DNA from 4 places in the Streptomyces sp. NPDC006140 genome. Region 1 is predicted to be linked to each of the others. Evidence: riboswitches for the same ligand, from Rfam matches in the RefSeq annotation. Region 1 holds a riboswitch; each other region holds the start of a gene.
The links. A riboswitch is a leader RNA that binds a small molecule or an ion and turns the genes downstream of it on or off. The one in region 1 is predicted to bind cobalamin.
Positions count from the first base shown of each region.

Region 2: it holds a riboswitch for cobalamin, as region 1 does, so the genes downstream of both, ABZ386_RS38245 (CbtB-domain containing protein) here and ABZ386_RS05630 (ABC transporter substrate-binding protein) in region 1, are expected to answer to the same signal.
Region 3: it holds a riboswitch for cobalamin, as region 1 does, so the genes downstream of both, ABZ386_RS02550 (prenyltransferase/squalene oxidase repeat-containing protein) here and ABZ386_RS05630 (ABC transporter substrate-binding protein) in region 1, are expected to answer to the same signal.
Region 4: it holds a riboswitch for cobalamin, as region 1 does, so the genes downstream of both, ABZ386_RS20065 (energy-coupling factor ABC transporter permease) here and ABZ386_RS05630 (ABC transporter substrate-binding protein) in region 1, are expected to answer to the same signal.

Region 1 covers NZ_JBEXTS010000002.1:90,214-95,394, reverse strand. The annotation lists gene ABZ386_RS05635 (iron chelate uptake ABC transporter family permease subunit) at 1-912, opposite strand, end outside; gene ABZ386_RS05630 (ABC transporter substrate-binding protein) at 909-1,928, opposite strand; cobalamin riboswitch at 1,999-2,189, opposite strand; gene ABZ386_RS05625 (CoA-binding protein) at 2,270-2,677, shown strand; gene ABZ386_RS05620 (APC family permease) at 2,853-4,493, shown strand; gene ABZ386_RS05615 (hypothetical protein) at 4,630-5,055, shown strand; gene ABZ386_RS05610 (4-hydroxybenzoate 3-monooxygenase) at 5,163-5,181, shown strand, end outside.
Region 2 covers NZ_JBEXTS010000023.1:42,110-47,290, forward strand. The annotation lists gene ABZ386_RS38220 (carbonic anhydrase) at 1-502, shown strand, start outside; gene ABZ386_RS38225 (DUF3093 domain-containing protein) at 556-1,011, shown strand; gene ABZ386_RS38230 (hypothetical protein) at 1,059-1,829, shown strand; gene ABZ386_RS38235 (DUF1775 domain-containing protein) at 1,763-2,497, shown strand; gene ABZ386_RS38240 (histidine phosphatase family protein) at 2,552-3,121, opposite strand; cobalamin riboswitch at 3,174-3,338, shown strand; gene ABZ386_RS38245 (CbtB-domain containing protein) at 3,380-3,601, shown strand; gene ABZ386_RS38250 (CbtA family protein) at 3,620-4,378, shown strand; gene ABZ386_RS38255 (copper resistance protein CopC) at 4,486-5,181, opposite strand, start outside.
Region 3 covers NZ_JBEXTS010000001.1:535,199-540,379, reverse strand. The annotation lists gene ABZ386_RS02560 (SAM-dependent methyltransferase) at 1-793, opposite strand, end outside; gene ABZ386_RS02555 (phosphotransferase) at 827-1,504, opposite strand; cobalamin riboswitch at 1,553-1,685, shown strand; gene ABZ386_RS02550 (prenyltransferase/squalene oxidase repeat-containing protein) at 1,798-3,006, shown strand; gene ABZ386_RS02545 (SCO2322 family protein) at 3,003-3,632, shown strand; gene ABZ386_RS02540 (energy-coupling factor transporter transmembrane component T) at 3,625-4,692, shown strand; gene ABZ386_RS02535 (ATP-binding cassette domain-containing protein) at 4,689-5,181, shown strand, end outside.
Region 4 covers NZ_JBEXTS010000007.1:175,020-180,200, reverse strand. The annotation lists gene ABZ386_RS20075 (MFS transporter) at 1-1,206, shown strand, start outside; gene ABZ386_RS20070 (serine/threonine-protein kinase) at 1,410-2,831, shown strand; cobalamin riboswitch at 3,001-3,187, shown strand; gene ABZ386_RS20065 (energy-coupling factor ABC transporter permease) at 3,217-3,918, shown strand; gene ABZ386_RS20060 (energy-coupling factor ABC transporter substrate-binding protein) at 3,915-4,289, shown strand; gene cbiQ (cobalt ECF transporter T component CbiQ) at 4,295-5,044, shown strand; gene ABZ386_RS20050 (ATP-binding cassette domain-containing protein) at 5,041-5,181, shown strand, end outside.

The DNA of each region.
Region 1 (5,181 bases):
CCGGGCGAGGGTGTCGACCCACACCAGGAACACCGCGCCGGCCAGGGCCGTGACCGGCAGCAGCCGGACGTGGCCGGGGCCTGCCAGCGCCCGGGCGGCGTGCGGCAGGACCAGCCCGACGAAGCCGATCGCCCCGGCCGAGCTGACCAGCGCGGCCGTGAGCAGGGCCGTGGCGCACAGCAGCACCAGGCGGGTACGGGCCACGGACACCCCGAGCGCGGCCGCCGCGTCCTGCCCGAAGGCGAAGGCGTCGAGCGTACGGGCGTGGGACAGGCACACCACGAGCGCCACGGCGAGGACGGCCAGGCAGAGCCGGACGTCGGTCCAGCCCGCGCCGCCGAGCGAGCCGAGCAGCCAGAACAGCACACCCCGGGTCGTCTCGGCGTCGGCGGCCGTCATCACGACGAAGGAGGTGAGCGCGGAGAAGAGCTGCATGGCCGCGACGCCCGCCAGGACGACCCGGTCGGTGGTGCCGCCGAGGGTGTGGCTGAGCAGCAGCACCAGCGCGAACGACAGCAGGGCGCCGAGGAACGCCCCGGCGGAGACCGATACGGCCCCGCCGCCCACGCCGAGCACGACGACCACGACCGCGCCGGTGGAGGCGCCCGAGGACACCCCGAGCACGAAGGGATCGGCGAGCGGGTTGCGCAGCAGCGACTGCATCACGGCCCCGCACACGGCGAGTCCGGCTCCGCACACGGCCGCGAGGAGGGTGCGCGGCAGCCGCAGCTGCCAGACGATCCCGTCCCGGATCGGCGTCAGGTCGGAGGTGCCGAGCCCCAGGTGGGCCGCGACGACGGACCAGACGTCCGCGACCCGGATGTCGGCCGGACCGACGGTGATCGCCAGGGCCACGGAGACGACCAGCAACAGGGCCCCTCCGGTACCGAGCACCAGGCCGCGCACGGTCACTTCGCGAGCCCGAACTCGCGCAGTCCGGCGGCGACCTGCTCCACGCCCTCGACCGTGCGGATGGTCGGGTTCATGGCCTGCCCGCTGAGCAGTACGTACCGCTTGTGCCGGACCGCGTCCATGTTCTTCGTGGCCGGGTTGGACTCCAGGAAGGCGATCTTCTTCGCGGCCGACTCGGCGGTCTGCGACCTGCGGGTCAGGTCGCCGATGACGAGGACGTCCGGGTCGCGGTCGGCGACCGTCTCCCAGTTGACCTGCGGCCACTCCTCGTGCGTGTCGTCGAAGACGTTCTTCGCGCCGAGGGCCCGGGTGATGATGCCGGGCGCTCCGCAGCAGCCCGCCATGTAGGGGGACTCGGAGTTGGCGAACCAGTACAGGAGGGTGACGTGGGAGGCGTCGATGCCCGAGGTGGCCTCGCGCATGCGCCGCTGGAGCGAGGCGACCAGCTTGTCGCCGCGTTCCGGTACCCCGAAGACGGTGGCGAGGTCCCGTATTTCGCCGTAGACGGTGTCGATGCCGAGCACCTTGTCGCGCGCGCCGTCGCCGTCGCCCGAGTTGTCCTTGCCGGCGCAGTCGGACGGGGAGACGTACGTGGGCACGCCGAGCTTCTCGAACTGCTCGCGGGTGGCGACGCCGCCCTTGCCGAGGGTGGAGACGAAGGACGCGGCGACGAAGTCGGGGTCCGTGTCCAGGACCCGTTCGAAGGAGGGGTTGTCGTCGGCGATGCGCGGCACCCGGGCGTTCGCCTTCTCCAGTCCTTTCATCACGGGGTCGGTCCAGGTGGCCGTGCCCGCGAGGCGGTCGGCGAGGCCGAGGGAGAGCAGGATCTCGGTGGTGCCCTGGTTGAGGGAGACGGCGTGGCGCGGCGGGGCCTCGACGCGTACCTGGCGGCCGCAGTTGTCGAGGGTGACGGCGGCGGCCTTCGCGGGGGCGGGCTTCGCGTCGCCGCAGCCGGTCAGGAGCAGGGAGCCGGCCGCGAGCAGGACGGCGGCACGGGCGGGTCGGGCGAGGGGCACGGGGAACCAGTCCTCAGTCGTCGAGGGCTCGATCGCGGAGCCCGGTCGTACGGTGCTCCCCCGCCGCGAAACGGCCGCGGGGGCCGCCAGCAGGTCTTCGGACTCGGGTTCGTCCGGTGCGGGGCGCCTTCCCGGACGTCACACACGCCGTCCAGTGGCCGAGGCCCCGCCCGTCCCCCTCACCGCTGCGCGTCAGTTCCGGATTCGCACCGGATTCCCTGACCCACGTACATGGGTTCGACTGGCCTCGGCAAGCTATCACGGGGCCCTCGGGGAATCACCGCGCACCCTGCGTCGTTGTGCGGGCAGCAGCTCTTCCGCGACTCCCGAGGAGGCCGCCGGTGTACGGCGACGAGGCAACGGTCCGCAGGATCCTCACCGAGCTCGGCGACACCTGGGCCGTGGTGGGCCTGTCGTCGAACCGGCAGCGCGCGGCGTACGGCGTCGCCGAAGTGCTCCAGCGCTTCGGCAAGCGCGTCGTGCCCGTGCACCCGAAGGCCGAGTCGGTGCACGGGGAGCAGGGGTACGCGAGCCTGGCGGACATCCCCTTCGACGTGGACGTCGTGGACGTCTTCGTGAACAGCGACCTCGCCGGGGCCGTCGCGGACGAGGCGGTCGCGAAGGGCGCGCAGGCGGTGTGGTTCCAGCTCGGCGTCATCGACGAGGCGGCGTACGACCGGACCCGCGCGGCGGGTCTGGAGATGGTGATGGACCGCTGCCCGGCCATCGAGATCCCCCGACTGGGCTGAGACTTTAACGGCTCCCTGATTTCCCCGTACAGATTTCCTGAAGCTTTCTCCAGGAAATCCCCGTGCGCGGTCAAATGCACGGCAACAGTCTTCTGCCGGTCGGCAATTGATTCCTAGCCTGACGGCCTCTTGCACGCTGAACGCTCTGTTCATTTCATGAGAGGCCCCTAAGAATATGGTAAGCGTCGACCATGCGGTACCGGGGGTGAAGGGGAGTCCGGGCGGACTGCGCCGGGACGTCGGGCTCATCGGGCTGATGTGGGCCTCCGTCGGTTCCATCATCGGCTCCGGCTGGCTCTACGGCGCCAAGAACGCCGTCATGATGGCCGGTCCGGCCGCGATCATCTCGTGGGTGATCGGCGCCGTCGCCATCGTCCTCCTCGCGCTGGTGCACGCCGAGCTCGGCGGTATGTTCCCGGTGGCGGGCGGCACGGCCCGTTATCCGCACTACGCGTTCGGCGGCCTGGCCGGCATGTCGTTCGGCTGGTTCGCCTGGCTGCAGGCGGCGACCGTGGCCCCGATCGAGGTCGAGGCCATGATCGGCTACGCCGGCCACTGGGACTTCGCGAAGGGCTTCCTGCACCAGAAGGACAGCACCCTGACGACCAGCGGTCTCATCGTCGCTGTCTTCCTGATGGCCGTTTTCGTCGCGGTCAACTTCCTCGGCGTGAAGGTGTTGGCGCACACCAACAGCGCGGCCACCTGGTGGAAGATCGCCGTCCCGCTGGCCGCGATCTTCGTGGTCGCGGTGGGCAACTTCCACCCGGGCAACTTCACCTCGGAGGGCTTCGCCCCGCTCGGCGCCAAGGGTGTGCTGAGCGCCATCAGCACCAGCGGCATCATCTTCGCCCTGCTGGGCTTCGAGCAGGCGATCCAGCTCGCGGGGGAAAGCCGCAACCCCAAGCGCGACCTGCCGCGCGCGACCCTCGGCTCGGTCGCGATCGGTGCGATCATCTACGTCCTGCTCCAGGTCGTGTTCATCGCCGCGCTGCCCCACAGCACGTTCGCGCACGGCTGGGCCGACCTCAAGTTCCCGGGCATCGACGGCCCCTGGGCGGGCCTGGCGACCCTGGTGGGCCTGGGCTGGCTGAGCGTCGTGCTGTACCTCGACGCCGTGGTCTCCCCCGGCGGCACCGGCCTGATCTACACCACCGCCACCTCCCGCGTCTCCTTCGGCCTCTCCAAGAACGGCTACGCGCCGAAGCTGTTCGAGAAGGTCGACGCACGCGGCGTGCCGTGGTTCGGCCTGATCCTCTCCTTCGTGACGGGTGTTCTCTGCTTCCTCCCCTTCCCGAGCTGGCAGAAGCTGGTCGGCTTCATCACCTCGGCCAGCGTTCTGATGTACGCGGGCGCCCCCCTGGCGTACGGCGTCTTCACCGACAGGCTGCCGAACCACGAACGCCCCTACCGCCTCCCCGGCGGCAAGCTGATCGCCCCGCTGTCCTTCGTGGTGGCCAACCTCGTCATCTACTGGGCCACTTGGGACGTCCTCTGGCGGCTCGGCGTGGCGATCGTCCTCGGCTACGTGCTGCTCGGCGGTTATGCCTTCTACGCCAAGAGCAAGGACCTGCCCGACGCACCCCGGATGGACTTCAGGGCCGCCCAGTGGCTTCCGGTCTACCTGCTCGGCATGGGCGTGATCTCATGGCAGGGCGGTTTCGGCGGGCGGGGCAACATCCCGCTGTGGTGGGACATCCTGGTCATCACCGTCTTCTCCCTGGTCATCTACCACTGGGCCCGCGCCGTCGCCTCGCGCCCCGAGGAGATCCAGCGCAGCATCGACGAGGTGGTGGTCGTGGACGTACCAACGCACTGAGCCTCAAGGTCACCAAATGAACTGACCAAGTGTCGGAAAGCGCTGAGCCGATTCCTCCGTGAACGGCATAGCGTGATCGTCAAGAAACGCCTGAACGTCAGGCGGAACAACTCAAAACCGGGGAGAAGCAACCCACATGAAGACCAGGGGTTTGCGGGCGACCGTGCTCGCGCTGCTGATACCGCTGACGTCCACGGTATTCGTGGCCACCGGCGCCGGCACCGCGTTCGCATCGGCCCAGGAGTGCGCGACTCATCAGGTGACGACCGAGGAGTCGAACATGGTGTGCCTCAACGTGCAGGGCACCGGTCTGAAGGTCAAATCGATCTACGGACGTTTTCTCGGCATCTCGGGCCACCCGAAGCTGACGTTGTACATCAACGGCAAGCTGGCCTCCAGCAGGAAATCATCGAAGACGGAGGACGACTACGGCGTCTACTTCCCCTCGACGCTCGACAAGAAGTACGCCAACGGGACCACCATGCGGGTGTGCTTGAGCGAGGTCGTCGGCGACGTAGCCGCCAAGAGCCTGTGCACGACCCCCATCAAGATCCATTCCTGACCCGACTCGGACCTCCGCGCCCCGCGGCGGAATTCTGCTCAGGTGAACCGACCGCCGTTCCCCGGCGGTCGGTTCACCGCTGCCCTGGCACCACCATAATGTGGAGGGTGACCTCCACCTCGCCCC
Region 2 (5,181 bases), on a different contig from region 1:
GGCCAGGGTCTTCCCCGCCCGCGCAGCGGCCCACGGCCTCGACCTCGGCGGCCGCACGCATGGCCGCAGACCACGAGCGCTGTTCGTCTCCTGCTCGGACGCCCGGATCGTGCCCGCCCTGCTCACCGGCAGCCGCCCCGGCGATCTCTTCGAGCTGCGTACGTACGGCGGGCTGATCCCCCGCTTCCATCCCCAGAAGCCGACGGGTGAGTCCCGCACGATCGACCATGCGGTCCGCGATCTCGACGTCACGGACATCATCGTGTGCGGGCACTCCCACTGCGAGATCACGGACGCAGCCCTGGACGAGGGCGACCCGTCCGTACAGACGAGCGCCGGCCAGTGGCACATCGTCAGCCAACTCGACGTACTCAGCGGCTACCCGTGCGTCACACCGAGGCTGGCCGACCGCTCGCTGCGTCTGCATGCCTGGTTCTACGAGGTGGACACCGGCGCCACCCTCCAATACCAGCCGCGCGCCAGCGCATTCCTCCCCCTGTGACGGCCGCCCTGAACAGCCCCGCCACCCCCGACGTATACGACAAGGTGAACGCAGTGGCCACGAACAAGGCACTCGCCTACGACGAACGCCTGACGGCGCCCAAAGCCTGGTGGGCCATCGCCGTTGCCTTCGGCATCTCCATGGCCCTGGTCTTCATGCCCTACGGCCTGATCCCCGCGCTCATCGCGATGGTTGCCGGCACTTGCCTGGCCGGAAGCTACGTCAGCTCTCAGGGCTCGATGCGCATCCGCATCACTACCGATCTCCTGGTCGTCGGCGACGCCCGCATCCCGTTGAAGGCGCTTGGCGAGGCGCAGGCGCTTCAGGGCGAGGAGGCCAGGGCTTGGCGCACGCACAAAGCGGACCTGCGTGCCTTCATGATGCTTCGCAGCTACATCACCACCGCGGTCCGCGTCGAGGTCATCGACCCCGACGACCCCACTCCGTACCTTTACCTGTCCACCCGCACGCCCGACCGGCTGGCCGAGGCGATCCGCCAAGCGGTCTGAGGGGCGCGTGCCGGGGAGGATGATGGGCGACCGTGCCAGGTGATCGTGTGACCGCGACCGACACCGGGACCGCAGGCGTGCCGTCCGGGTGGGCGGGTGCGTGCGTGCGCGCGGGCATGTTCGCTCTGGCCGGCAGCGTGCTCGCGGCGATCGGGCATCACGCCGTCGCCGACGGCTCGGTGCCGTGGCGGCTGGTGACCGCCTTCGCCGTGGCGCAGTTCGCCGCCGTCTGGCCGCTGGCCCGCCGCCGCCTGTCCTTGCCCACGGTCGTCGTGTGCACCCTGGCGGCGCAGGGGGTGCTGCACGCCGGGCTGACCCAGGCGGGCGGCACTCACCACGCGGGGGCGGGACATGCCGGCCAGCCGGCGATGGAGCAGGGTGACGGGCACGCGTGGCATCACGCCTCGACGGCGATGACGGCCGCGCATGTGGTCGCCGCGCTGGCGGCGGGTTGGTTGCTGCACCGGGCCGACGCGGCCGTGGCGACGGCGTGCATCGCCGCCCGCACTGTGCGCCGGGTCATGGCCGCCGTCGCGACCTGGGCGAGACCGTGTCTCATGACCGGCGTATGTCTCGCACCGCCCGCTGTACGGCTGTCCGGCTGCTTCGAGCCCTCGGCCGCCTTACGGACACGAGCTCTTCAACACGCGCTGGTGCGCAGGGGACCACCGGGACACGCCAACGTCCCTCCGGCTATCCCTCCCCCGGGGCCGGCTTCGGCCGCCCGGCTTCATCAGCAAGGAGCATTCGCATGCCCACGCACCACCTCGCCGCTCGCGCATCCCGCCGTATCGCCGTCATCGGCGCGGCCGCGCTGACGGCCACCCTCGCCGCGACCGGGACGGCCGCCGCCCACGCCGAGGTCGAGGCCGACAAGGCGCAGGCCCTCGCCGAGAACGTCACGTTGAGCTTCGTCTCGGAGGCGGAGTCCGCTTCCGCCGGCTTCACCGAGCTGCGCGTCGTCCTGCCCAAGGGCATCGACCCCGCCGACGTAAAGCTCGAGGAGGCGCCCAAGGGCTGGAAGCTGAAGACCATCAGCGATGGTTACACCGTCGGCGGCCCTGAACTGAAGGCCGGCGTCGACGCCGAACACAAGATCAAGGTCCGGCAGCTCCCGGACGCCAAGGAGCTCGCCTTCAAGACCCTCGAGACCTACAGCGATGGCAAGGTCTCCCGCTGGATCGAGCTGCCGGACGGCGGCGAGGAACCCGGGCAGCCCGCCCCCGTGCTGAAGCTCAAGGCAGCGGCACCGGGCGCCACGCCGGTCAGCCCGAGCCCGACCGCGAGCCCGACGCCCAGCCCGTCGCAGTCGGAAACCGCGCCCACGTCACCGGCCGCGACCCCGCAGGCCGAGGAGAAAGCAGCCGAGGAGGACGACGGCTCGTCCACGGGCCTGATCATCGGCGGGATCATCGTGGCCCTGCTCGTCCTCGGCGGTGGCGGATGGTGGCTGGCACGCCGTCGCTCCGCCTCGTCGCAGGGCTGACGACCGAGTCCTGACTCGCCTGCGGGGCCCAATTACCCTGTCCCGCAGGCGGGTTCAGGCGCCCGCGGACATGGCGGCTCCGAGGCGCAGGTTCCACCGGCCCGCCCGGCCGGTGAGGTGCACCGCAGTCAGTGGCGGTATGTCGATCCGCCAGAAGGACGCATGCGGAGCGCCCAGTACGGACACCACCGCCGCGCGTGTCACCGCCTGCTCGACCACTGCCGTAACCGGTCCGGACTCGCCCTGCAGCGTGTCGAGCCAGGCGGTGACGCGCGTGCACACGTCGGCCACGGTTTCGCCGCCGTGCGGCGCCGCGCCCGGGTCGGTCATCCACGCGGCGAGCCCCGCCGGGTCGGAGGCGGCGACCTCATCGAGCGTGCGACCGTGCCAGGAGCCCACGCCGATGTCGCACAGGGCGGGTTCCACTGCGGCGTCCCACCCCAGGGCCTGGGCGGTCTGCCGGCATCGCTGTGACGGCGCGGTGTACCGGACGCCGGTCGCGGGCAGGGCCCCGGCCGCCGCGCGCGCCTGCTGTACGGCCCGCTCGTCCAGGGGGCCGTCGGCGAAGCGCGTCTCCCGCCCCGAGGGCACGGGGGCGCACAGCAGCATCAACCGGATGGTCACGAGGAATCCCTCCAGGGTTTGCCAGGGACCGGCACATGGTAGGTGGTGCAGGCCATATTGGCCGGATCACCGGTTGCCCGTACGCTCTGGAGCGACAAGGACGACGGCGTTGCGGAAGCCCGGTGCAAGTCCGGCACGGTCGCGCCACTGTGTTCCACGGCCCCTGACGAGGTGTCAGGGGCTTGGTGAGTCAGACCCGGTGCCGTCGTCGAGTGCTCCACACGATTGCGGGACGCGTGTTCCCGAGGAGGTCTCGCCATGGCGCAGTCCACTGCCGCCCCTGCCCCCGTTGCCCCGTCCGCCGCGACACCGCTGCCGCTCAGGGCCATCGCTCCCTGGGCCGTCTTCTTCGGCGTACTGATGCTGGTCCTGCTGTACTTCGTCGGCGCCGAGCAGGGCGCCACCGCGCTGTTCTCCGGCGAGGGCGTGCACGAGTGGGTGCACGACGGACGTCACCTGCTCGGCTTCCCCTGCCACTGAGAACTGGGGAACACGCCGATGGACTCCGTCACCATACGCACCCTTCTGGTGCGCGGCATGCTCGCCGGCCTCGGCGCCGGCGTGCTCGCCTTCGTCTTCGCCTACCTGGTGGGCGAGGGCCCTGTGGATGCGGCCATCGCCTTCGAGGAGGCCAACGCCCATCACGAGGGCGGGGAGGAACTGGTCAGCAGGTCCGTGCAGTCGACGGCCGGGCTCGCAACGGGCGTCCTCGTCTTCGGCGTCGCCATCGGCGGCATCGCGGCCCTCGCCTTCTGCTTCGCCCTGGGCCGCATCGGCCGGTTCGGCGCCCGGGCGACGGCGGCGCTGACGGCGCTCGCCGGATTCCTCACCGTCTACCTGGTTCCGATCCTCAAGTACCCGGCCAACCCGCCCGCTGTCGGCAACCCCGACACGCTCGACAAGCGCACCATCCTGTACTTCCTGATGATCGCGCTGAGCGTGTTGCTGGGGATCGCCGCGGTCCTGCTCGGCCGCCGCCTGGCTCCGGCGTGGGGCAACTGGAATGCCTCTATCGCCGCGGGGGTTGCCTTCGTCGCGTTGGTTGCTGTCGCGATGGTCTTCCTGCCGTCCGGGGAGAACGTTCCCCAGGGCTTCCCGGCCGGCGACCTCTGGGAGTTCCGGCTCGCTTCGATCGGCGTACAGGCCGTGCTGTGGGCGGCCTTCGGACTGCTCTTCGGCTTTCTGGCCGAGCGGGCCCTGACCCGAAAGGCGGTCACCGCACCCAGTGCCGGAGCGGGTGTGAGGGCAGTGTCCTAACAGGCCGAGGCACCTACGCCGGGTGGCCCCTGGGCAGTTTCCAGGGGCCACCCGGCGTTCGAGGGCGTCAGGGTCGCGCGGGGAGCTCTGCGGAACGACCGGCTGGGTCAGGGCGCGGTCGACCGGGTCGGCAGCTCCCGGATGGTCACGGTGTCCGACACCGTGACCTGGTCCACGTCGCTGGTGCGCACAGTGAGCTGCATGGTCCAGGTGCCTGCTATGGGCAGTTGCAGGCTGTCGGTCCACCAGTAGCCGCCCCGGTTGGCGAGTTTCGCGTCGAGCGGGCCGATCTTCTGGGCGCGCTGGGTGAAGGTGAGCCGTAGCTCGGGCACGGTGGAGACGCCGTTGTCGGAGGCGAACACCAGGGCCTGGACCGTGTTCTCGCCCACCTGCCCCGGGGTCAGGGTGATCTGGACCTTGCCCTTGTTGCTCGGTGTGCCGAGGTCGAACGGGATCGTGACCACGGCGGCCGGGGGCAGTTGGGAGGCGGCGGCCGCGGTGGCGGTCTCCACGGCGGCGCGGCTGGGCTGGGTTCCGGTGAGCAGGGTGGTGACTGCGAGTACGACCGCGCCGAGGAGGGCTTCGGCGGCGACCGAGCGGCGCAGGCCGCGCCGGTATCGGTCGGGCTCGGAGCCGGGCGAGGCGGTGCTGTCGGCGGAAGCGGGAGGGCAGGGTGCTCCGGCGCTGCCCGCGTCGCTGGGACCATCCATGTCGGAGGAAGCCCCGGCGCCCACCGTCTGGGCCACGCGCACGGGTTCTGGCGCCGCAACCGAGAAGGCTTCCCGCGTTGACCGTTGCTGCAG
Region 3 (5,181 bases), on a different contig from region 1:
CGTACTGGTGCACCTCCGCGGGCAGGCCGAGCGCCTCCGCGTCGGGCCGCCAGCGGGAGCAGGACGTCACGCCCGGTTCGAGCAGTTCCAGACCGTCGAAGTAGCGCGCGATCTGCTCGGGGCTGCGCAGGATGTACGGGATCGAACCGCCGTCGTTGTACTGCCGGATGGCCCTGACGTAGTCCTCGCTGGTGTCGGTGGAGTCGTAACTCACGAGGTAGCTGCCCGAGGGCAGGGCGGCCACCAGCTCCCGCACGATGGAGCGCGCCTCGTCGTGGTCCTCGATGTGGCCGAGGATGCCCATCAGCATGAGGGCGACGGGCCGGTCGAAGTCCAGCGTCTTCCCGGCTTCCCGGATGATCGTGCCCGGCTCGCGCAGGTCGGCGTCGACGTAGTTGGTGACGCCCTCGGGTGTGCTGGTGAGCAGCGCGCGGGCGTGGGCCAGGACCAGCGGGTCGTTGTCGACGTAGACGATCCGGCTCTCCGGGGCCACCCGCTGGGCGATCTGGTGGGTGTTGTCGACGTTGGGCAGCCCGGTGCCGATGTCGAGGAACTGGCGGATGCCCTCCTCGGCGGCCAGGTGGCGCACGGCGCGGGCGAGGAAGTAGCGGGCGGCGCGGGCGCCGGTCTCGATGCCGGGGAAGATGTCGCGGAACGCGTCACCGGCCACCCGGTCGACCTCGTAGTTGTCCTTCCCGCCCAGCCAGTAGTTCCAGATCCGGGCCGAGTGCGGCACCGAGGTGTCGATCTTGGGGAACGGCTCCTGCTCGGGGTTCTCCGCCTGGTCGGTCATGGACGCTCCTGCGTGTGGTCGGGAAGGCCAACGTTAGCTTGTCCGCGCCGTGGAGAGGATCAACTCCTCGGCGGTTCCCAGGAGTTCGACTTCCGTCTCGGTCATGGTGGGGTTGGCGGCCCGGCGGCGCAGGGCTTCGGCCAGGGCCGGCCGGGTGAGCGGCGACGGACCGGCGAGGAGGGCGGTCAGCATGACCTCGGCGAGTGCCGAGAGCGAGTCGCCGGCGACGGCGGCCTGCGCGAGGACCACCGCGGACGCCGCCCAGTCCAGGCCCGGGTCGCCCTCCGCCGCGTCGGACCAGTCGATGACGCGGGGGCCGTCGGGCGTGAGGATCACGTTCTCCGGGTGCAGGTCCAGGTGGAGGACGCGGACGGCCGGGTCGGTGGAGCGCAGCGCGGGCACGGCGTGCAGCTCGCGCAGCAGCCGGGCGAGGAGCGAGCCCGCCTCCGTCCCGTCCAGGGTGCCCGCGAGGCACGCCTGGAGCACGGTCGGGCCGGAGAGCCGTTCCATCACCAGGTCGGTGCGCGAACCGGACGGGCGGACCCGGGGAACCGGGTAGCCGTGGGCGTGCACATGCGCCATCACCGCGCCCTCGGCCGCCGCGTCGCCGCCGCCCTCCCGCTCGCGGCGCAGCACCCACGCCTGGTCGATCTCGTAGACGTCGGCGCGGCGGCCGGAGCCGAGCAGCTTCCCCGGTGGTGTGGTCGGCATGCGTCGAAGCTACCGCCGCCCACCCGGCGCCCTCGGCCGGTTTCCTACGTGCGGGTACAGTGAGCGGGTCGTCATCACACCCGTACGGGGGGAAGCCGGTGCAATTCCGGCGCTGACCCGCAACCGTGAAACCGCCGGCCCACGGCGGTGAGCCGGATCGCCCCGTACGGTTCGTGACCGGCTCGCGTGCCCGGCAGCCCGCCGGTGCACGGCACCGTCGAGGTATACGGAGCCGAGCCGCCGGGGTGTCCCGTGCTGCCCGGCTCCCCCACAGGGAGAGGCACCCGCCGATCATGAACGTCCGCCGCAGCGCCGCGGTCCTGGCCGCCGTCGCCGTGATCGGCGCCGCCGCGCCGGCCACCGCCGCCCCGTCCCCCTCGCCGTCCCAGGCGTTCCCCTCCGCCCTGTACGGCGACAAGGACCCGAAGTTCGACGGCGTCTGGCGCCAGTCGCTCGCGCTGCTCGCGCAGGACACGGTCGGGGTGAAGCCGGCGGCGAAGTCCGTGGAGTGGCTGGTGCGCCAGCAGTGCGCGGACGGCGGGTTCGCCTCGTACCGGCCCGACCCGGCCACGGCGTGCGACGCGAAGACCATGCTCGACACCAACGCCACGTCCGCCGCCGTGCAGGCGTTGGCCGCGCTCGGCGGCCACGACGACGTCACGGCCAAGGCCGTCGACTGGCTGAAGTCCGTCCAGAACGAGGACGGCGGCTGGGGCTACGCGGCGGGCGGCGCCAGCGACACCAACTCGACGTCGGTCGTCATCGGCGCGCTCACCGCCGTGGGCGAGAAGCCGGACCGGGTCGAGAAGGGTGGCAAGTCGCCCTACGACGCGCTGCTGAAGCTCGCGCTGCCCTGCGGCGGGGACGGCGACGGCGCGTTCGCGTTCCAGCCGGACAAGAAGGGCGAGCTGACCGCCAACGCGGACGCCACGGCGGCGGGGGTGCTGGGCGCGCTGGGCCGGGGCATGGTGGTGAAGCCGGGCGGGAAGTCCGACGCGGCGTGCGCGCAGCCGCGTACGCCGGAGCAGGCGGCGGCGAACGGGGCCGCGTATCTCACGTCCGCCCTCGGCAAGGACGACGACCACCTGATGTCCGCCCTGGCGGGTGCCGAGCCGCAGCCCGATTACGGCAACACCGCCGACGCCGTCGTCGCGCTCGCCGCGCACGGTGACACCGCGCAGGCGGAGAAGTCCCTGCGCTGGCTGGAGAAGAACGCCGCGAGCTGGGCCGCCCAGAACGGTCCCGCCGCCTACGCCCAGCTGATCCTCGCCGCGCACGCGACGGGCACGGACCCGCGCGACTTCGGCGGCGCGGACCTGGTGAAGCAGCTGAACGCGACGGGCCCGGCCCCGCAGGGCGCCGCAAAGGCCGACGCGGACGCCAAGGACGAGAAGCAGGACTCCAACTCCGTGTTCGGCGTGTGGTGGTACGTCGGCGTCTGCCTCGTCGCCGGGATCGGCATCGGGTTCCTGTTCACCGGCCGCCGGAAGCAGCAGCTGTGATCCGCCGGGCCGTTGTCCTCCTGCTGGCCTCGCTCCTGCTGTGCGCGGGGGCGGGGCAGGCGCAGGCCGCGGGCTACCGGTACTGGTCGTTCTGGGAGCGCGACGGCGACCGCTGGGTCTACGCGACCCAGGGCCCGTCCATGGCCCGCCCCTCGGACGGTGACGTCCAGGGCTTCCGGTTCGCGGTGAGCGAGGACTCCTCCGATGCGGCCCGGCCGCGCGGTACGGCCGACTTCGCGTCGATCTGCGGGAAGACGCCGGCCAGGGACGGCCGGAAGCGCGTCGCCCTGCTCCTCGACTTCGGCACCCCCGCGGACGCCCCCAAGGGCGAAACCCCGCCCTCCGCGAGAACGGCCTGCGCCCAGGTCTCCCCCGACGCGACGACGGCACAGGCCCTGGCGGCGGTGGCCGGGCCGCTGCGCTACGACACGAACGCCCTGCTGTGCGCGATCTCGGGCTACCCGGAGCGGGGCTGCGGCGAGCAGGTGTCGGAGAAGCAGCGGAGGCCGGCGGCGGAGAAGAAGGAACAGCCGGACGACGGCCCGTCCCTGGGCCTGCTGGCGGGCATCGCGGTGGTGGCGCTCCTGGGCGGGGCGGCGGTCTGGCAGGTACGCCGGCGTGGGTAGGTCGCTCCACCCCGGCGCCTGGTGGCTGTGGGCCCTGGCCCTCGGTACCGCGGCCACCCGCACCACCAACCCCCTCCTGCTCGCCCTCCTCGTCGCCGTCTCCGCGTACGTCGTGGCCACCCGCCGCCCCGACACCCCCTGGTCCCGCTCCTACGGAGCGTTCGTCAAACTCGCCCTCGCCGTGCTGCTGATCCGCCTGCTCTTCGCGACGCTCCTCGGCTCCCCCATCCCCGGCACGCACACCCTGTTCTCCCTCCCCGAAGTCGCCCTGCCCGCCTGGGCGCAGGGCATCCGCCTCGGCGGCGCGGTCACGGCGGAGGCCCTCGTCTTCGCCCTGTACGACGGCCTGAAACTGGCCACGCTGCTCATCTGCGTCGGCGCCGCGAACGCCCTCGCCAACCCCTCCCGCCTGCTCAAGTCCCTCCCGGGGGCGCTCTACGAGATGGGCGTCGCGGTGGTCGTGGCGCTCACCTTCGCTCCGCACCTCATCGCCGACGTCCAGCGGCTGCGCGCAGCACGCCGTCTGCGCGGCCGCCCGGACCAGGGCGTACGGGGCCTGCTGCAGGTGGGCCTGCCGGTCCTGGAGGGCGCCCTGGAGCGCTCGGTCTCCCTCGCCGCCGCGATGGACGCCCGCGGCTACGGCCGTACCGCGCGAGTCCCCGCCGCCGTACGCCGCACCACCGCCGCCCTCACCCTCGGCGGCCTGCTCGGCGTCTGCGCGGGAACGTACGGGCTCCTCACGGCCGAGGGCGGCAGCTACGGCGTCCCTGTGCTCCTCGTCGGCCTCGCCGCCGCCCTCGCGGGCCTGAAGGTCGGCGGCCGCCGCTCCCTGCGCACCCGCTACCGCCCGGACCGCTGGGACCTGCGCGCCTGGCTCGTCGTCGCCTCGGGCGTGGCGGTCGCGGCCCTGCTGACCCTCGCCTCCGTGCGCGACCCCGCGGCCCTGCACCCGGGTGTGGTCCCGCTCGTCGCCCCGACTCTGCCCGTCTGGCCCGCCGGGGCCGTCCTCCTCGGCCTGCTGCCCGCGTTCGCCGCCCCCGACCCCAAGGAGCCGTCGTGATCCGCTTCGAGGATGTGTCCGTCACGTACGACGGGGCCGCCGAACCGACCGTCCGGGGCGTCGACTTCGAGGTCCCCGAGGGCGAACTCGTCCTCCTGGCGGGCCCGTCGGGGGTGGGCAAGTCGACCGTCCTGGGCGCGGTCAGCGGTCTCGTCCCGCACTTCACCGGCGGCACCCTGCGCGGCCGGGTCACGGTCGCCGGCCGCGACACCCGCACGCACAAGCCGCGTGAACTGGCCGACGTGGTGGGCACGGTCGGCCAGGACCCGCTCGCCCACTTCGTCACCGACACCGTGGAGGACGAACTGGCCTACGGGATGGAATCGCTGGGCCTCGCACCGGACGTGATGCGCCGCCGCGTGGAGGAGACCCTCGACCTGCTCGGCCTCGCCGCCCTGCGCGACCGGCCGATCGCCACGCTCTCCGGCGGCCAGCAGCAGCGCGTCGCGATCGGCTCGGTCCTCACCCCGCACCCGAGCGTCCTGGTCC
Region 4 (5,181 bases), on a different contig from region 1:
CGGGACCTGTCCCCACTGCTGCGGCTGCTGATCCTCACCCAGCTCGCCTTCAACATCGGCTTCTACGCCGTCCTGCCGTTCCTCGCCGAGCACCTCGGCACCGCCATCGGCATGGCGGGCTGGCTGGTCGGGTTCGTCCTCGGGCTGCGCACCTTCAGCCAGCAGGGGCTGTTCGTGGTCGGCGGCTGGCTCGTCGACCGGTGGGGCGTGCGGCCGGTCGTGCTGGCCGGCTGCGTGCTGCGCGTCGCCGGGTTCGCGTGGCTCGGGTACGCGGAGGCGAGCTGGGCCGTGATCGGGGCGGTGCTGGTGATCGGTTTCGCCGCCGCGCTGTTCTCCCCCGCCGTGGAGTCCGAGGTGGCCCGCCAGGCGGTGGCCTGGGAGGAGGAGGGGCACGGCCCGCGCACGCGGGTGCTCGCCCTGTTCAGCGTGGCGGGGCAGGCCGGGGCCTTCGTCGGACCGCTGCTCGGCGCGCTGCTGCTCGCCGTCGACTTCCGCACCGCGTGCCTGGCCGGTGCCGCGGTCTTCGTGCTCGTCCTCGCCGGGCACCTGTGGCTGATGCCGCAGCACATCCCCGGCCGGGTCCGCGTCCGGGAGCGGGGCGGAGCGCGCGTGCTGCTGCGCAACCGCCGCTTCCTGGCCCTGTGCTGCGCGTACGGCACGTACCTGCTCGCCTACAACCAGCTGTACCTGGCCCTGCCGGACGAGGTGCAGCGCGCGGCGGGCTCCCAGGCGCCGCTGTCCTGGTTGTTCGCCCTGTCGTCGGTGCTCGTGGTGTTCGCCCAGCTCCCGGTGACCCGCTGGGCGGGCGACCGGCTCGACCTGCGCCGCTCCATGGCCGCCGGGCTGCTGCTGATCGCCTCGGGCTTCGCGGTGGTGGCCGCCGCCCGACCCGCCGGGTGGACGGGCACGGCCGGGCTGCTGCCGGCCGCCGGGTTCGTCGTGCTGCTCACCGTGGGGCAGATGCTGGTGGTGCCCGCCGCCCGCGCCTGGGTCCCCGACCTCGCCGAGGAGGGCCGGCTCGGCCTGTACATGGGTGCGCTGTCCTCCGTCTCCGGCCTGATCGTGCTCGTCGGCAGCGCCGCCACCGGCTCCCTGCTCGACTCGGGCCTGCCGGCCGCGGTGCCGTGGCTGGTCCTCGCGGCCGTGCCGGCGCTGGCGGTGGCGCTGCTGCCCCGCCGGGAGGGACGGTCGGCCCCGGCGGCCTGACCGGGCCCGGCAACCGGGCGGACGGGAGCGTCACTCCGCAGGGCGACGGCGCTCCCCCGGGTTTTCCGGGACCGTTCCGTCCGGGATCACCGCCGAGGAACACACTGATCATCCGGCGCCAGTATCCTGGGTCGGCTGCGGCACCCCCCACCAATCCCCGTGCGAACGCGGGGAGTTCGGTCTGCGGCAACCTTCCCACACGCATGAGACGAGGACGAGTGCTGCTAGCGGGCCGCTACCGGCTGGATGTTGAGATCGGGCGCGGTGGAATGGGAGAGGTCTGGCGCGCGTACGACGAGACGCTCGCCAGAGCGGTGGCGGTCAAGCTGCTGCTGCCCCAGGACACCGACGCCACGGCGGCCTCCCGGTTCCGCCTGGAGGCCCAGACCGCCGGGCGCCTCAACCACCCGAACCTGGTCGGTGTGCTGGACTTCGGCGAGTACGACAACCGGCTGTACCTGGTGATGGAGCTGGTCGAGGGCGACAGCCTCGCCGGGGTGCTGGCCGCGTCGGGCGCGCTCCCGGCCGGACGGGTGGCCGACCTCGCCGCCCAGGCCGCCGCGGGACTCGCCGCCGCGCACGCGCAGGGCATCGTCCACCGCGACATCAAGCCCGCCAACCTGCTGCTGGACACGGGCGGCACCCTGAAGATCGGCGACTTCGGCATCGCGCGCTTCCTCGACGATCCCGGCGCCGCGCTCACCGCCACCGGCCAGATCGTGGGCACCGGCCTCTACCTCGCGCCCGAACGCGCCCTGGGGCAGCCCGCCGGGCCCGCCTCCGACATGTACTCCCTGGGGTGCGTGCTCTACCAGCTCCTCAGCGGCCGACCGCCGTTCCAGGCGGACACCGCCGTCGCACTCCTCCACCAGCACCTCGACAGCGCCCCCGTGCCGCCCCGGGAACTGGGGGTCGCCGGGCTGCCGCCGGCCTTCGAGAACTACCTCCTCGGGCTCCTCGCCAAGCAGCCCGAGGACCGGCCCTCGGCCCAGCAGGCCGCCGAGTGGTTCGCCGGCGGCGCCTGGCGGGGGCTGCCCGAGCCGCTGCCGGAGGCCGCGTCCCCGGTGCCGTCCGCCGCGCCGGGAGCGTACGCTCCGGCCGAGCCCCGCAGCGTGACCACCTACGCGCTGCCCGGCGCCCCCTCGCTGCACACCACCCGTACGCCCCAGGCCGGGCGTGGCCGCCGCTCCGCGCCCCGCGGGGGCCTCGGCAACCACCGAGCGGCCGCGACGATCGCCGCGGCGGCCCTCTTCGTCGCCGCGATGCTCGCCGGCATGCTCTGGTTCTCCCCCGACAACACGGCGACCAAGGGCACGGAACCGGACGCGTCACCGTCCGCGAGCAGCCCGGCCGCCACCCCCGCCGACGGCCCGGCCTCGCCCCTCTCCTCCGACCCGGGGACGGCCACCGCTCCGACCGCCGGCACCGTGGCCGATGTCACCCCGGCCACGACTCCGTCCACAGCCCCGGCCGCCCCCTCGCCGACCCCCAGCCCCGCGGCCCCCACGCAGGAGGCGGCCACCGGCGCGCCGGAGAAGGCGGAGAAGCCGCGGCAGGAGATCCCGCGCCACGTCCGGCCGGTCGGGGACGGCGACGACGACGGGGACGACGGGGGCGACGACTGACACGACCCGCCCTCCGACGGCCGGGGTGCCCCCGTCCCGGAGCCGGCCCGCCCTCCGACGGCCGGGGCGCCGTCCGTCTCGCGTGGATCCGCGGCGTCATGCGCCGGTGTGCGAGCGGGCGCCCCCTCACGCGCCCCCTGCGTGGCTTGTCATCGTCCTTATCCCGGCCTTATTGTCACCACGCCTTGGTGAACGGGAAATCCGGTGTGATGCCGGTGCGGCCCTCGCCACTGTGAATCGGGAAGTCCGGCTCCGGCCCTCACGGGCAGCCACTGGGTCCTGAAGGACCCGGGAAGGCGGAGCACGGGCGGTGGTACCCGTCAGCCAGGAGACCGGCCAAGGCGCGTCAACCATCCACGAGGTGCTGGAGAGGGTCTGCTGAGCCATGCACATTGCCGAGGGTTTCCTGCCTCCGGCGCACGCGGTCGCCTGGAGCGTCGCGTCGGCGCCGTTCGTCGTCCACGGAGTCCGGTCGCTCACCCGTGAAGTGCGCGAGCACCCCGAGAGCACACTGCTCCTCGGTGCCTCCGGCGCCTTCACGTTCGTCCTGTCCGCCCTGAAACTGCCGTCCGTCACCGGCAGTTGCTCCCACCCCACCGGCACGGGGCTGGGAGCCATCCTGTTCCGCCCGCCCATCATGGCGGTGCTGGGCACCATCACCCTGCTCTTCCAGGCCCTGCTGCTCGCGCACGGCGGCCTCACCACGCTCGGCGCCAACGTCTTCTCCATGGCGATCGTCGGACCCTGGGCCGGATACGCGGTCTACCGGCTGCTGCGGCGGTACGACGCGCCGCTGATGGCGGCCGTGTTCTGCGGGGCGTTCGTCGCCGACCTGACCACCTACTGCGTCACCAGCGTGCAGCTGGCGCTCGCGTTCCCCGACCCGGGCAGCGGATTCCTCGGCGCGCTCGGCAAGTTCGGTTCCATCTTCGCCGTCACACAGATCCCGCTCGCGGTGAGCGAGGGCCTGCTGACCGTCCTCGTGATGCGGCTGCTGATGCAGTCCAGCAAGGGCGAACTGACCCGGCTGGGCGTGCTCCTCGCCGGGAAGCGGTCGCGGACCGGCACCGAGGCGGTGGCCCGATGAGCCGGAACACGAAGATCAACCTGGTGCTGCTGCTCGCCGTGGCCGCGCTCGCCGTGCTGCCGCTCGCGCTCGGCCTCGGCGACCACAAGAAGGAACCGTTCACCGGCGCCGACGCCCAGGCGGAGACGGCGATCACCGAGCTGGACCCGGGCTACGAGCCCTGGTTCTCACCGCTGTACGAGCCGCCGTCCGGGGAGATCGAGTCGGCGCTGTTCGCCCTCCAGGCGGCGATCGGCGCGGGGGTCCTCGCCTACTACTTCGGCCTGCGGCGCGGCCGCCGCCAGGGCGAGGAACGGGCCGCGGCCCGTCAACAGGCCGCTGACGGGGGTGCCGTGGGCGTCCCCGGGGAGTCCCCGGCCGAAGGGGCCTGAGCCGCGTGCTGCCGATCGACGCGGCGGCGCACGGCAGTCGCTGGCGCCGCCGCCACCCCGTGGACAAGGCCGTGCTCGGACTCGGCCTCACCGTGCTGGCGGTCTCGCTGCCGCCCTGGCCGGGCGCGGCCCTGGTGCTCGTGGCGGCGCTGTCCCTGCTGCTGGGGCCGGCCGGTGTGCCCGGGCGGCGGCTGTGGCGGGCCTACCGGGTGCCGCTCGGCTTCTGCGTGACGGGCGCGCTCACCCTGCTCGTCCAGGTCGGCGGGCCGGGGCGCTTCGTCTCCCTCGCCGGTGACGGGCCGGTGCGGGCCGCCGAGTTGCTGCTGCGCACCTCGGCGGCCTCCCTGGGCGTGCTGCTGTTCGCCTTCACCACGCCGATGTCCGACCTGCTGCCCCGCCTGGTGCGGGCGGGCGTGCCCGCGCCCGTCGTCGACGTCGCGCTGGTGACGTACCGGATGAGCTTCCTGCTCCTGGACTCCGTGCGCCGCGTCCGGGACGCCCAGGCCGCCCGGCTCGGGCACACCAGCCGGGCCGCGGAGTGGCGGTCCCTGGCCGGGCTGGGCGCCACCGCGTTCGTCCGGGCCTTCGACCGGGCGGCCCGCCTCCAGGCCGGTCTCGCCGGGCGCGGCTACGACGGCACCCTGCGCGTCCTGGTGCCCGAGGCCCGGGTCTCCGTCCGTTTCACCACGGCCAGTTGCGCGCTCCTCGCGGCGCTGGCCGTCCTCACCTTCGTGCTGGAAAGGCCGCTGACATGAGCGAGGCCGCCCTGGTCGCCCTGCGGGGCGCGTCCTTCGCCTACGAGGACGGCCCGGCCGTGCTCAGCGGCCTCCACTTCGAGATCCGCGAGGGGCGCGCGCTCGCGCTGCTCGGCCGCAACGGCAGCGGCAAGACC